One region of the Cellulosimicrobium sp. 4261 genome, then DNA from elsewhere that is predicted to be linked to it. Evidence: predicted binding sites of a transcription regulator. Region 1 holds the regulator's gene; the other holds the start of a gene.

Region 1 (3,403 bases):
GTTCGCGGCCTCGATGAGCCGCTCGTCCGTGCCGAGCTCGAGCCCGAACGCCTCGGCGGCTGGCGTCGCGGTCTCCTGCGCGCGCTGCAGCGGCGACGCCACGACGACCGTGAGGTCGGCGCGCGGGCGCGACGTGCCGTCGGGCCCGGGCTCGCCGGCGAGGTGCGCGGCGACGCGGCGAGCCATCTCGTGCCCGCGCTCGGAGAGGTGGTAGCCGGGGATCCGGCCGTAGAGGACGCCGTCGGGGTTGTGGACCTCGCCGTGGCGCAAGAGGTGGACGATGGTGGAGACCATGCCCACCAGTGTCCCGCACTCGGGGCGAGCGCACGCCATCGCGGGCCGACGTCGCGGGACGGGACGGGCGGGGACGCGCCGGGACGGGCCGGTCAGGTGTCGCGGTCGGCCTTGCACGCCTCGGCGACGGCGGCCATCGCCTCGCCCAGCGCGCGGAACTGCTCCGGCGTGAGCACGTCGACCAGGTAACGGCGCACGGCCGCGACGTGCGCGGGCGCCGACGCGACGAGCACGCGGTAGCCCTCGCTCGTCATCGCGCAGTTCACGCCGCGGCGGTCGCCCGAGCTCGCGGAGCGCCGGACCAGGCCGCGCGCCTCCATGCGCGCGACGGTGTGCGTCACGCGGCTGCGCGAGCGGGCGAGACCGTCCGCGAGCGCCGACATGCGCAGCGTGTGGTCGGGGCTCTCCGAGAGGCGCACGAGCAGCTCGTACTCGTTGAGGGACACGTCGGACCGCTCCTCGTGGTCACGACCCAGGGCCTCGATGAAGCGCACGGTCCCGTCGAGGTAGGCGCGCCACAGCCGCTGCTGCTCGGTGTCGAGCCAGCGCGGCTCGCCGGTCGGGGCGACTGCCGCGGTGCGGACGTTCCTCGCCGTCGGGATGTCGACGTCGTTGCTGGTCATGGGTCCTCGGCGGTGCGGGAGGGGCTGGGGGCGGTGCGGGGCGTCGCGGAACATTGTTCCACCCCACCGGGAATAGACGGATCGAGGGGTGCTGTTGATACGCTCGTCCGAAGTTGAACCTTCAACCACTTGGGTCCGCCAGGACCCCGACCACCACAGGAGCACCCATGGCCTCGTCGCTGCCCGCCGGCCTCACCACCGGTACCTACGCCCTCGACGCGTCGCACTCGCAGGCGTCGTTCACCGTCCGCCACGCCGGGATCTCCAAGGTCCGCGGCACCCTCGCGATCACCGACGGCACGATCACCGTGGGCGACGACCTCGAGTCGACGTCCGTGACCGCCCAGCTCGACGCCGCGTCCGTGAGCACGGGCGACGAGAACCGCGACAACCACCTGCGCAGCGCCGACTTCTGGGACGCCGAGAACAAGCCGACGTGGACGTTCACGTCGACGCGCATCACGGGCGACGGCGACGACTACGTCGTGGCGGGCGACCTGACCATCAACGGCGTCACCAAGCCGGTCGAGCTCGAGACCGAGTTCGCGGGCACCGCGACCGACCCGTTCGGCAACCCGCGCGCCGGGTTCGAGGCGACCACCGAGATCTCGCGCAAGGAGTTCGGCCTCACCTGGAACGCCGCGCTCGAGACCGGCGGCGTGCTCGTCGGCGACAAGATCAAGATCGCGCTCGACGTCTCGGCCATCAAGCAGGCCTGACCGTCCTCCCGGGCACGTCCCGGGCGAGACCGGCGCCCACCGGCAGGGGTGCCGCCCCGAGGGGCCGCGTGCAGAGCACGCGGCCCTTCGTCCCCCCGGGTCCGGGCGCCGGGCCCGCTCAGCGCTCCTGCGACGCCGCGAGCGCGCGGGCCTGCGAGTGGAACGCGAGGATCTGCAGCTCGCTGCCGACGTCCACGCCGCGCACGTCGACGTCCGCCGGGACCTGGAGCGCGCGCGGCGCGAAGTTGAGGATCTCGCGCACCCCGGCCGCGACCACGCGGTCCGCGACCGCCTGGGCGTGCGCCGCAGGCGTCGCGAGGACGACGATCGACACCTTCTCGCGCTCCACGACCTCCTCGAGCGCGTCGACGTGCTCGACGACGAGGCCCGCGGCCCGCGTCCCGACGACGTCCGGCGACGCGTCGAGCAGCGCCGCGACGTGGAAGCCGCGCTGCTCGTAGCCCGAGTAGTTCGCGAGGGCGTGCCCCAGGTTGCCGATCCCGACGATCGCGATCCGGTGCTCGTCGACCAGGCCCAGCGCCTCGGTGATGTACTGCGCCAGCGAGTCGACGTCGTAGCCCACGCCGCGCGTGCCGAACGAGCCGAGGAAGGACAGGTCCTTGCGCAGCTGCGCCGGGCCCACGCCGGACAGCTCCGCGAGCTCGACCGACGACGTCGTCCCGACGCCCCGCGCCACGAGGTCGCGCAGCGCACGCAGGTAGGACGGGAGCCGCGCCACCGTCGCGCTCGGGATCCCCGGCGCCGTCACCTCACCGACTACCTGCTCAGCCACCGTCACTCCGTCGTCCATGGGACCGTCCTCGTCGACGGTCACGCTCCACCGGGAGGAATCATCCCAGGTCCGTGCGCGGCACCGAAATCCGGGCCACCGCGCGCGCCAGCCGACGCGCGTCCACGCGCCAGAAGCCCTGCTGCACGCCGCCGACCGTGACGACCGGCACGTACTCGCCGTACTGCTCGCGCAGCGCCGGGTCCGCGCCCGGCGCGTCGACGTCGACCTCCGCCCACGCGACGCCGGCCTCGCGGCACACCGCCTCGACGACCGCCCGCGCGTCGTCGCACAGGTGGCAGCCCGCGCGGCCGAACAGCAGGACCGGGGCGGGGGCGTCGGAGGTGCTCACGCCTCCCAGGGTACGAGGCCCCGGCAGCCCGACCGCCTAGAGTGGAGGCATGGCGACGTCTCCCGGCCCGGGCCCCGACCCGACCTCCCGGCCGACGCTCCCCGAGGAGGCCCCCGCGCGCGCCCCCGGGCCGCCGCACCGGACCGCCGCGTTCTTCGACGTCGACAACACGATCATCCGCGGCGCGTCGTCGTTCCACCTCGCGCGCGCCCTGTACCAGCGCGAGTTCTTCTCGACGCTCGACATCGTGCGGTTCGCGGCGCACCAGGCCCGGTACCTCGTGTTCGGCGAGAACAAGCGGCAGATCGACCGCATCCGCTCGCGCGCCCTGGACCTCATCGCCGGGCGCTCCGTCGCGGAGGTCACCGCGATCGGCGAGGAGGTCTACGACACCGTCCTGTCGCTGCGCATCTACCCCGGCACGCGCCGTCTGCTCGACGAGCACCTCGCCGCCGGGCACCAGGTGTGGCTCGTCTCCGCGACCCCCGTCGAGATCGGCGAGCTCATCGCGCGTCGGCTCGGCACGACGGGCGCGCTCGGCACCGTCGCGGAGCACGAGGACGGCTTCTACACGGGACGGCTCGTCGGCGACATGATGCACGGCCGCGCCAAGGCCGCCGGGGTG
Region 2 (3,403 bases), on a different contig from region 1:
TTGACCGCCGACACGTTGTTCGACACCGAGTTCGCGCCGTAGCTGCCGCAGCCGAGGGTGAGCGACGGGAGCAGCGCGTTGTAGATGTCACCGATCCCGCCGAGCGACGTCGGGCTGTTCCACAGCACGCGCACGGCCTTGACGCGCGACCCGTACCGCTCGACGAGCTCCTCGTCGGACGTGTGGATCGCGGCCGAGTGGCCCAGGCCGTCGAGCTCGACCATGCGCTCCGCGAGGCGGACGCCGTGCTCGGTGTCGCGGGCCCGCAGGACGGCCAGGACGGGCGTGAGCTTCTCGCGGCTCAGCGGCTCGTCAGGCCCGACGTCGTCGATCTCGGCGAGGATGATCGACGTGTCGTCGGGGACCTCGAACCCGGCCTCGCGCGCGATCCAGACGGGCGACTTGCCCACGACCTTCGGGTTGAGCTTCGCGCCGGCACAGTTCGTGCCGTTCGCCTCGACACCGAAGATGAGGCGCTCGAGCATCGCCTTCTGGGCGGGCGTCACGCGGTAGGCGTGCAGGCGGGCCAGCTCGCGCATCGCGTCGTCGTAGATCACGTCGTCGAGGATGAGCGCCTGCTCCGACGCGCAGACCATGCCGTTGTCGAACGCCTTCGACATGACGACGTCGTTGATCGCGCGACCGAGGTCGGCGCTCTTCTCGACGTAGGCCGGGACGTTGCCCGCGCCGACACCGAGCGCCGGCTTGCCGGCCGAGTAGGCCGCGCGGACCATGCCGTTGCCGCCCGTCGCGAGGATGAGCGCGACGCCCGGGTGGTGCATGAGCGTGTTGGTCGCCTCGATCGACGGGTGCTCGACCCACTGGATGCAGTCGTCGGGCGCGCCGGCCGCGACCGCGGCGTCGCGCACGATGCGGGCCGCCTCGACCGACGAGCGCTGCGCGCTCGGGTGGAACGCGAACACCACGGGGTTGCGCGTCTTGAGCGCGATGAGCGACTTGAAGATGGTCGTCGACGTCGGGTTCGTCACCGGCGTCACGGCGCAGACCACGCCCACGGGCTCGGCGATCTCGACGACGCCCGTGAGCTCGTCGCGACCGATGACGCCGACCGTCTTGAGGTTGGCCATCGAGTTGGGCACGTGCTCGCACGCGAAGATGTTCTTCGTCGCCTTGTCCTCGAACACGCCGCGCCCGGTCTCGGCGACGGCCATCTGCGCGAGGTGGCCGTGCTGGTGCAGGCCGGCGACCGACGCCTTGAGGACGATCCGGTCGACGTCCTCCTGCGTGAGGCTCATGTACTGGTCGAGAGCCTTGCGGGCCCGCTCGACGAGGACGTCGATCTCGTGCGTCGTGCGGGTGTCCTCGGTGCGGTTCTCGGCCTTCGTGCTCGCGCTCTTCGCGCTCATGCGTCCCCTCCGGTGCCCGGCCTCGCCGGGCGTCGGCCGCGGGTGTGCCGGGGCCGGGATGCCCCGGCTCCTTCGGCGGTCTCTCTACTTGTGAAGGTTTTCACAAGGGACCCGTCCCCACAAGGGTCCGGCCCCGATGCGGGCCGAAGGTCCCCGCCTCCTCGTGACCTCCGCACCACCGCCCGCGCGCCGTAGGGTGGGTGACCATGACCGCCGAGCAGACGACGAGCCCCTCGCCCGCGACCCGGAGCCGCGCAGCGACCGACCGACCGGACGGCACCCCCCACGACCCGTACCTCTGGCTCGAGGAGGTCGAGGGCGACGAGGCGCTGGCCTGGGTCCGCGCCCGCAACGCCGAGGTCGCCGACACGCTCGAGACCGCCGACGAGTTCGCCGCGACCGAGCGCGCGGTCCGCGAGGTGCTCGACTCCGACGCCAAGATCCCCGAGGTCTCGAAGATCGGCGACCGGTACTACAACTTCTGGCGGGACGCGCAGCACGAGCGCGGCGTCTGGCGGCGCACGACGCTCGAGTCCTACCGCACCGACGACCCGGAGTGGGAGACCGTGCTCGACCTCGACGCGCTCGCCGCGACCGAGGGCGAGTCGTGGGTCTGGCACGGCGCGAGCGTCCTGCGCCCGACGCCGGAGCAGCTCGCCGCGGGCGAGCCCTGGCGGCACGCGCTCGTCGAGCTCTCCCCCGGCGGCTCCGACGCCGACGTCACGCGCGAGTTCGACCTCGTCGAGAAGCGGTTCGTCGCGCCGGAGGACGGCGGCTTCCACCGCGCCGAGGCCAAGGGCTCGCTCGGCTGGATCGACGCCGACACCGTCTACGTCTTCACCGACTTCGGCGAGGGCACGCTCACGCCGTCCGGGTACCCGCGCGTGGTCAAGCGCTGGACGCGCGGCACCCCGCTCGAGACCGCGGTGACCGTCTACGAGGGCACCGACGAGGACATGTACATCTCCGCCTGGCGCTCGCACACGCCCGGGTTCGAGCGCGACTTCGTGCACCGCTCCAAGGCGTTCTACTCCGACGAGCTCTACCTCGCCGAGCGCACCGGCACGCCCGAGCAGCGCCTGACGAAGATCGACGTGCCCGACTCCGCCGAGGTCGGCGTGCGGCGCGAGTGGCTGCTCGTCGAGCTGCGCGACGACTGGACGGTCGGGGGCACCACGTACCGCGCCGGGTCGCTCCTCGCGGCCCGGTTCGACGACTTCCTCGCGGGCGACCGTGGCTTCACCGTGCTCTTCGAGCCCACCGCGACGACGTCGCTCGCCGGCGCCACGTGGACGCGCCACCACCTCGTCGTCAACGTGCTCGACGACGTGAAGAACCGGCTGCACGTGCTGACGCCGCCCGACGCCGCCGCTCCCGGGGACGCCGGGGCCGTCGTCGGGCAGGAGACCGCGGACGCGCCGTGGGTGCGCTCGGAGATCCCGGGCCTGCCCGCGCTGGGCACGGTCGCCGTCGGTGCGGTCGACCCCGTCGACACCGACGACCTCTGGCTCGTCACGACCGACTACCTCACGCCGACGACGCTCTCGCTCCTGGCGCTCGGCGAGCACCCCGGCGACGCGGGCGCACCCGAGGTCGTCAAGTCCAACCCCGCGTTCTTCGACGCCGACGGCATGACCGTCGCGCAGCACTTCGCCACGTCCGACGACGGCACGCGCGTGCCGTACTTCGTCGTGGGCCGGGCGGACCTCGTCGCGGGCGACGGCGACACGGGAACCGGCACCGCGCCCACGCTGCTGTACGGGTACGGCGGGTTCGAGATCTCGCTCACGCCCGCGTACTCCGGTGCGCTCGGCCGTGCGTGGCTCGCGCAGGGCGGTGTCTACGTCGTCGCGAACATCCGCGGCGGCGGCGAGTACGGTCCCGCATGGCACCAGGCCGCGCTCAAGGCGAACCGCCACCGCGCCTACGAGGACTTCGCCGCCGTCGCGCGCGACCTCGTCGCCCGCGGGATCACCACGCCCGAGCACCTCGGCATGGAGGGCCGCTCCAACGGCGGCCTGCTCGCCGGCAACATG

The links. The regulator Rex, encoded in region 1, represses fermentation and respiration genes when NADH is low (regulators of the CRP and FNR family bind a similar motif). The targets are predictions, from matches to a motif close to CTTGTGAANNNNTTCACAAG.
Region 2: the regulator Rex is predicted to act here: its motif matches at 1,455-1,474, upstream of adhE (bifunctional acetaldehyde-CoA/alcohol dehydrogenase).

What each region holds. Positions count from the first base shown of each region.
Region 1 covers NZ_JBEPOQ010000003.1:449-3,851, reverse strand. Annotated here, with positions in the region: gene ABIE39_RS04605 (histidine phosphatase family protein) at 1-294, opposite strand, end outside; gene ABIE39_RS04600 (MarR family transcriptional regulator) at 387-917, opposite strand; gene ABIE39_RS04595 (YceI family protein) at 1,085-1,636, shown strand; gene ABIE39_RS04590 (redox-sensing transcriptional repressor Rex) at 1,755-2,429, opposite strand; gene ABIE39_RS04585 (glutaredoxin family protein) at 2,488-2,778, opposite strand; gene ABIE39_RS04580 (HAD-IB family hydrolase) at 2,828-3,403, shown strand, end outside.
Region 2 covers NZ_JBEPOQ010000006.1:239,284-242,686, reverse strand. Annotated here, with positions in the region: gene adhE (bifunctional acetaldehyde-CoA/alcohol dehydrogenase) at 1-1,367, opposite strand, end outside; gene ABIE39_RS10665 (prolyl oligopeptidase family serine peptidase) at 1,574-3,403, shown strand, end outside.